Regions from separate parts of the Streptomyces sp. NPDC026659 genome, predicted to be linked through region 2. Evidence: riboswitches for the same ligand, from Rfam matches in the RefSeq annotation. Region 2 holds a riboswitch; the other holds the start of a gene.

Region 1 (3,396 bases), on a different contig from region 2:
GGGGGAGAGGAGGGCGAGTGTGCCGTAGAAGGAGGCGAAGACGCCGCCGCGGTCGATGTCGCCGACGACGAGGACGGGCAGCCGCGCGCCGCGCGCGATCCCCATGTTCACGATGTCGGTGCGCCGCAGATTGATCTCGGCGGGCGAACCGGCCCCCTCACAGATCACCGCGTCATACGTGCCCCGCAACTCGGCAAGACAGTCCAACACCGTTCCGAGCAGCCGCTGTTGGCGTCCGCCGTGATAGCCGCGCGCGCTCATCTCGCCCACCGGCTTTCCCAGCAGCACCACTTGGCTGCTCTGTTCGCCACCGGGCTTGAGCAGCACGGGATTCATCAGCGCGGTCGGCTCGACGCGGCACGCCTGGGCCTGCATCGCCTGCGCGCGTCCGATCTCGGCGCCCTCGCGGGTGACGAAGGAGTTGAGGGACATGTTCTGCGCCTTGAAGGGCGCCACCTTCACGCCCTGACGGACCAGCCAGCGGCAGATCCCGGCCGTCACGACGCTCTTGCCCGCGTCGGAGGTCGTACCCGCGACGAGGAGACCACCGTTCACCTTCCGCGTCCCTTCAGGATCAGGCTCGCCCCGGCCGTGACGCCGAGTGCGAGCAGACCGACGCGGCGGGAGAGCCGTACCGCCCGGTCGATGTCGGCGACCCGGACCGGGCGCCCGGAGCCGTTGAGCACGGGCCGGTGCTCGATCCGGCCGCCGTAGGACAGCGTGCCGCCGAGACGTACGCCGAGGGCGCCCGCGAACGACGCCTCCACCGGACCGGCGTTGGGGCTCGGGTGCCGGTGGGCGTCGGCGCGCCAGGCGCGGACGGCGCCGCGCGGGTCGGGTCCGGCCAGCGTCGCCAGCAGTGCGGTCAGGCGGGCGCCGGGCCAGCCCGCCACGTCGTCCAGGCGGGCGGCGGCCCAGCCGAAGCGGCGCAGCCGGGGCGACTTGTGGCCCACCATGGCGTCGAGCGTGTTGACGGCCCGGAAACCGAGCAGCCCGGGCACCCCGGCCGCGGCGCCCCACACCAGGGCGCCCACGACGGCGTCGGAGGTGTTCTCGGCGACCGACTCGACCACGGCGCGGGCGATCCCGTCGGCGTCCAGCGCCTGCGGGTCGCGGCCGCACAGGTGCGGAAGCCGGGCGCGGGCGGCGGTCAGGTCACCGTCGGCCAGGGCGCGGCCGACGGCGCGCGCCTCCCGGGCCAGCGAGGTGCCGCCGACGACGGCCCAGGTGGCGGCGGCGGTCAGCGCGAGCGACGCGGCGGGGGAGCGGCGTACGGCGCGTTCGGCCAGCGTGCCCGTCGCGACGGCGCCCCCGGCGCACACCAGCGTGTGCAGGGCGCCCCAGCCGCGGTGGTCGTGCCACAGCGCGCGCTCGACGGCCCCGGCGGCGCGTCCGAACGCGGCCACGGGGTGGCGGCGGCGGGGATCACCGAGGAGCAGGTCGCCCAGGAGGCCGGCGGCGGCGCCGTACGCGTAAGAGCGATCGGCACCCATCGGCTCAGCCGGCCGTGGGCGCGGGAGCGGTCCTTGGAGAGGTACTCAACGGGCAGCCGGGCATGGCGGTATGTCCTCACTCAGGGTGTCCACGCCCTGGTTCGACGAGACCGGCGGCAGGAGTTCCTGGCTCCCGGGGATCACTCCCCGGTGACAGTGGCGGGACCGCGCCGGATTCGCACCGGCTTCCTCTTCTGCCGCCGTACATGGCCTCGGAAGTCCACCACGGCCCCCGAAGGGCCGTCAACCTGCCCTTGACCTGCGGGGGGAGAGTGTGGGCGGGCCCACATCGAGGCCATATCAGGCGCGGGCGGGGCGTACGCCGGGGCTCGGCAAAGTGATGAGGCCCCTCCCGGCGGGTGCCGGAAGGGGCCTCACACACATGCTGCTCGGTCGGGGCTACTGGCTCAGGCCTTGGCCACGATCAGATAGAACCCGTACGTCACCGCCGCCGCGCACGCGGCGAAGCAGACGTACGCGCCGGTCACCGCGAGGGCGGCCGACTCGCCGCGCGCGGCGGCCTTCTCGCGGCGGGCGAGGCCGCCGACGCCCAGGGTGAACAGGACCACCAGGGCCACGCTCGCCACGAGGCTGACACCGAAGACGGAACCGATGGCCGCCCAGTCGATCTTCATGGGGTTGCTCCTTCGGTTTCCGGGTCAGGCCGCGGAGGCGGGCGGGGCGACGGGGGTCGCGGTGGCGGGTTCGACGACGGCCGGGGCCGGGATGGTGGCCGTCAGGCCCTCGGCGACGGTGCCCGCGGTGACGGTGCCCGCGGGGGGCGGGGTCACCGCGGCCATGGCGGTGGTGACCACACCGGCGGGCTCGTCGTGCGTGCCGACGGGGGAGACGTGGGTGTGGTCGATGACCTCGCGGCGGGAGATCTTCCAGATCGCGGCGCTCGCGGCGACCAGGAAGACGGCGACGGCGGCGGTGCCCCAGTCGCCCAGGTCGGTCACCGACTCGGCGCCCGCGCCGACCAGGGCGGCCGCCGGCAGGGTCAGCGCCCAGGCGACGAACATCCGGGTCGCGGTGGACCAGCGGACCACACCGCCCTTGCGGCCGAGGCCCGCACCCATCACCGCGCCGGAGACGACGTGGGTGGTGGACAGGGAGAAGCCGAGGTGCGACGAGGCCAGGATGGCGGTGGCGGCGCTGGTCTGGGCGGCGAAGCCCTGGCGCGGCTCCAGGTCGGTGAGGCCGGTGCCCATGGTGCGGATGATGCGCCAGCCGCCGATGTAGGTACCGGCCGCGATGGCCAGGCCCGCGGAGAGGACGACCCAGACCGGCGGGTTGGAGCCGGGGGCGATGGCACCGCCCGCGATCAGCGCGAGGGTGATGATGCCCATCGTCTTCTGCGCGTCGTTGGTGCCGTGGGCCAGGGAGACCAGTCCGGCCGAGGCGATCTGGCCGGTGCGGTAGCCCTTGCGGGTGGCCTCGCCGCCGGAGTTCGGGGAGACGCCGTACGACAGACGGGTGGCGAGCATGGTGGCGAGACCGGCCACCACGGGGGCGGCGACGGCCGGGAGCAGCACCTTTGTGACCAGCACGTCGCCGTGGACGGCGCCGAGGCCCGCCGACGCGACGGTGGCGCCGATCAGGCCGCCCATCAGGGCGTGCGAGGAACTGGAGGGCAGGCCGACCAGCCAAGTGAGGAGGTTCCAGAGGATCGCGCCGGTCAGCGCGGCGAAGATGACCTCGGGACGGATGCCGGTCTCGTCGACGAGACCCTTGGAGATCGTGTTGGCGACCTCCACCGAGAGAAAAGCGCCCACCAGGTTGAGGGCGGCCGACATGGCCACCGCGACCTTGGGCTTGAGTGCACCGGTCGAGATGGTCGTGGCCATCGCGTTGGCGGTGTCGTGGAAACCGTTCGTGAAATCGAACGCAAGTGCGGTTATCA
Region 2 (3,396 bases):
GAATGGTGTCCCTTCCGTTCGCCCCCAGATTCGCGGGCGGCGCGCGGGCGGGGGAGCGGCGGGAGCGCCACGGTTCGCAAGGATCGCGCCAGACGTTCTTCTGCGGCCTGCGACGCCTTCGGTGCCTTCGGTGCCTTCGAGGTCAGCTTCCCTTGGTGAAGGTGCGCCGGTAGTCGCTCGGTGTCGTGCCCAGCACGCGCTGGAAATGCAGCCGCAGATTCGCGCCCGTGCCGAGCCCGACCTCGGCCGCGATCCGCTCCACCCCGTGGTCCGAGCGCTCGAGGAGTTCGCGGGCCAGGTCGACCCGGGCCCGCGTCACCCACTCCATCGGCGTGTAGCCGGTGTCCTCCACGAACCGCCGCGAGAAGGTGCGGGGCGACACCGAGGCATGCCGGGCCAGCGCCGCGAGGCTCAGCGGCTCCCCGAGCCTGCGCAGCGCCCACTCCCGGGTACCGGCGAACCGTTCGCCCAGCGGCTCCGGCACACTGCGCGGCACGTACTGCGCCTGGCCTCCGCTGCGGTAGGGGGCCGCGACCAGGCGCCGGGCCGCGTGGTGGGACGCGGCCACCCCGAGGTCGCCGCGCAGGACGTGCAGACACAGGTCGATGCCGGAGGCGGCGCCCGCCGAGGTGAGCACGCTGCCCTCGTCCACGAACAGCACGTTGCCGTCCACGCGGACCAGCGGATGCCGCTCGGCCAGGGCGCGCGTGTAGTGCCAGTGCGTGGTGGCCCGCTTCCCGTCGAGCAGCCCCGTGGCCGCCAGGGCGAACGCGCCCGTCGAGATGGCCGCGAGCCGCGCCCCGCGCGCGTGCGCCGCGAGCAGCGCGGCCACCACGGCGGCCGGCGGGTCCTCGCGGTCCGGGAACCGGTAGCCGGGCACGAACACGATGTCCGCCCACTCCAGTGCCTCCAGACCGTGCGCCACGTGGTACGACAGCCCGTCGCCGCCGGTCACCAGACCGGGTTCGGCCCCGCAGACCCGCACCTCGTACGGCATGGAGGCGCGGGTCGTGAACACCTGGGCGGGGATGCCCACGTCGAGGGGCTTGGCGCCTTCGAGGACGAGGACGGCGGCGCGCAGCAGCGGGGAGGACGGCACGGGGAGCAGCGTACGAGGAGGGTGAACCGGCGCGTCGGCACCGCGTACGAGGAGAGCGAACCGGCGCGTCGGCAACGGGTGTTCACCGCGTGCCCACGCGTCCCGGCCTGCCGGGAGAGGAAGATCACCCGGCCCGGCGCGGTCTTGGCCGCGCCCTCCGTACGCGGTACCGTCGGTGCGAAATCGACGACGGCGGAACGGAAGCCGGTGGAAATCCGGCACGGTCGCGCCACTGTGTGCGAGGCCCCGCGAGGGGCAGCGCGAGTCAGACCCGTGGCCGTCGTCCTTTGCACCACCGAGATGGGACGCGAATTCCCGAGGAGGTCCTGCCATGGCGCAGACCGTCGCTTCGCCGACAGCCACCAGCCCCGCCGTACCCGCCAAGCTGCCGCTCAAGGACATCGCGCCCTGGGCCGTCTTCTTCGGCGTCCTCATGCTGATCCTGCTCTACTTCGTCGGCGCCGAGCAGGGCGCCACCTCCGTGTTCAACGGCACGGACGTCCACGAGTGGGTGCACGACGCCCGCCACCTGCTCGGCTTCCCCTGCCACTGACGTAAGGGACGCCGCAGGCCCATGAACTCCGCAACGGTCAGAAACCTCCTGGTCCGGGGCATGCTGGCGGGTCTCGCCGCCGGTCTGCTCGCCCTGGTCGCCGCCTACTTCCTCGGTGAACCGAACGTCGACCGGGCGATCGCCTTCGAGGACGCCCACTCCCACGAGCACGAGATGGAGGTCGTCTCCCGCTCCCTGCAGTCCACCGCCGGTCTCGCCACCGGTGTCCTGGTCTACGGGGTGGCCTTCGGCGGCATCGCCGCGCTCGCGTACTGCTTCGCGCTCGGCCGCGTCGGGCGCTTCGGCCCCCGCGCGACCGCGCTGCTGCTGTCCACGGCCGCACTGCTCGCGGTGTACGTCGTCCCGTTCCTCAAGTACCCGGCGAACCCGCCCTCGGTGGGCGACCCGGACACCATCGGCAAGCGCACCACGCTGTACTTCCTGATGATGCTGCTCAGTGTGCTGCTCGCGATCGGCGCCACCCTGCTCGGCAAGCGGCTCGCCCCGAGCCTGGGCACCTGGTACGCCACCGTCGTGGCCGTCACCGCCTTCGCGGTGGTGATCGGCCTCGCGTACGCGTTCCTGCCGGTGATCAACGAGGTCCCCCGGGACTTCCCGGCCACGCTGCTGTGGCGCTTCCGGCTCGCCGCGCTCGCCGTCCAGGCCGTGCTGTGGGGCGGATTCGGTCTGCTCTTCGGCGAGTTGGCCGAGCGACAGCTCAACCCGCGCCCCGTGAAGGCCCCTTCGGTCGCGGCGGTGGCCGCCTCGGGCTGAGCCGGCCGTTCGACGACGGCCGTTTCAGCGACGGCCGTTCAACGACGAGAGGGCCCCGGGACCGTCCGGGGCCCTCTCGCGTTCGTCCGCCCGGCCCCCGCCACTGGGAGCGGCACGGGTTCACGGGCGAAGAGCGGCGCCCGGTGGGACCGAGTACCGGGCGTCGACTCGCTGAACTTAGCTTAGCCTTGCCTAAGTTTCATTGGCCAGTCCGGGAACGGCCGGATTCCGGCGGCGTCGTGTCCCCGGTGAGCGGGCGGCCGAGGCGCAGATTCCAACGCCCGGACCGGCCGCTCAACTCCGTGACGGTCAGTGGGGGTACGTCCAGGCGCCAGAACGTCTCCGGGGGCAGGGTGAGGGCGTGGACGACGGCCGCGCGCACGACTTCCGGTTCGACGACGGCGAGTGTGCGTCCGTCCTCCTTCCCCTCCGACTCCAGCCAGGAGCCGACGCGTTGACACAGCACGTGCACCGACTCCCCGTCGTGCGGGGCGCTTTCGGGATCGGTGAGCCACCGCATCAGCGCCTCCGGCTCGGCCGCGCCCACCTCCTGAAGCGTGCGGCCCCGCCAGCGGCCCGCGTCGAGCGTGGCCAGCTCCGGCAACTCATCGGTGTCGAGCCCGAGTTCGGCCGCCGTCTCGTGGCAGCGGGCGCCGGGGGACCGTACGGCCCGGTCGGAGTGGGGCAGGAAGCCCGCCGCCGCGCGGGCGCGGGCCGCGCCGGAGGGGTCGAGGGGACCGAGCCCGTCGTAGAAGCGGGCCTGCCGCAGCGCCGGGCTGCTCGCGGGCGAGACGAGGAGGACACGGCTGCTCACGGGGCTCCTGGTGCTGTCGTACGGGCGGACGGCGAACGTAACACCGTCACGGTGCGTCGAGGTCCGTACCCCGGGAGACCTCCTCCCAGCCGGCCAACTCGGCCCGGACCGAGTCCAGATGGGCGACCAGGGCGTCCACCGCGTCACCGCCGAGGG

The links. A riboswitch is a leader RNA that binds a small molecule or an ion and turns the genes downstream of it on or off. The one in region 2 is predicted to bind cobalamin.
Region 1: another riboswitch for cobalamin. It lies ahead of AB0E91_RS27055 (cobalamin biosynthesis protein); the one in region 2 lies ahead of AB0E91_RS24640 (CbtB-domain containing protein).

Annotation. Positions count from the first base shown of each region.
Region 1 is NZ_JBEZXY010000012.1:60,861-64,256, reverse strand. Features, by position in the region: gene AB0E91_RS27060 (cobyric acid synthase) at 1-555, opposite strand, end outside; gene AB0E91_RS27055 (cobalamin biosynthesis protein) at 552-1,493, opposite strand; cobalamin riboswitch at 1,591-1,710, opposite strand; gene AB0E91_RS27050 (hypothetical protein) at 1,901-2,128, opposite strand; gene AB0E91_RS27045 (inorganic phosphate transporter) at 2,153-3,396, opposite strand, start outside.
Region 2 is NZ_JBEZXY010000010.1:136,181-139,576, forward strand. Features, by position in the region: gene AB0E91_RS24635 (helix-turn-helix domain-containing protein) at 143-1,099, opposite strand; cobalamin riboswitch at 1,256-1,396, shown strand; gene AB0E91_RS24640 (CbtB-domain containing protein) at 1,431-1,652, shown strand; gene AB0E91_RS24645 (CbtA family protein) at 1,674-2,426, shown strand; gene AB0E91_RS24650 (histidine phosphatase family protein) at 2,626-3,240, opposite strand; gene AB0E91_RS24655 (SDR family NAD(P)-dependent oxidoreductase) at 3,287-3,396, opposite strand, start outside.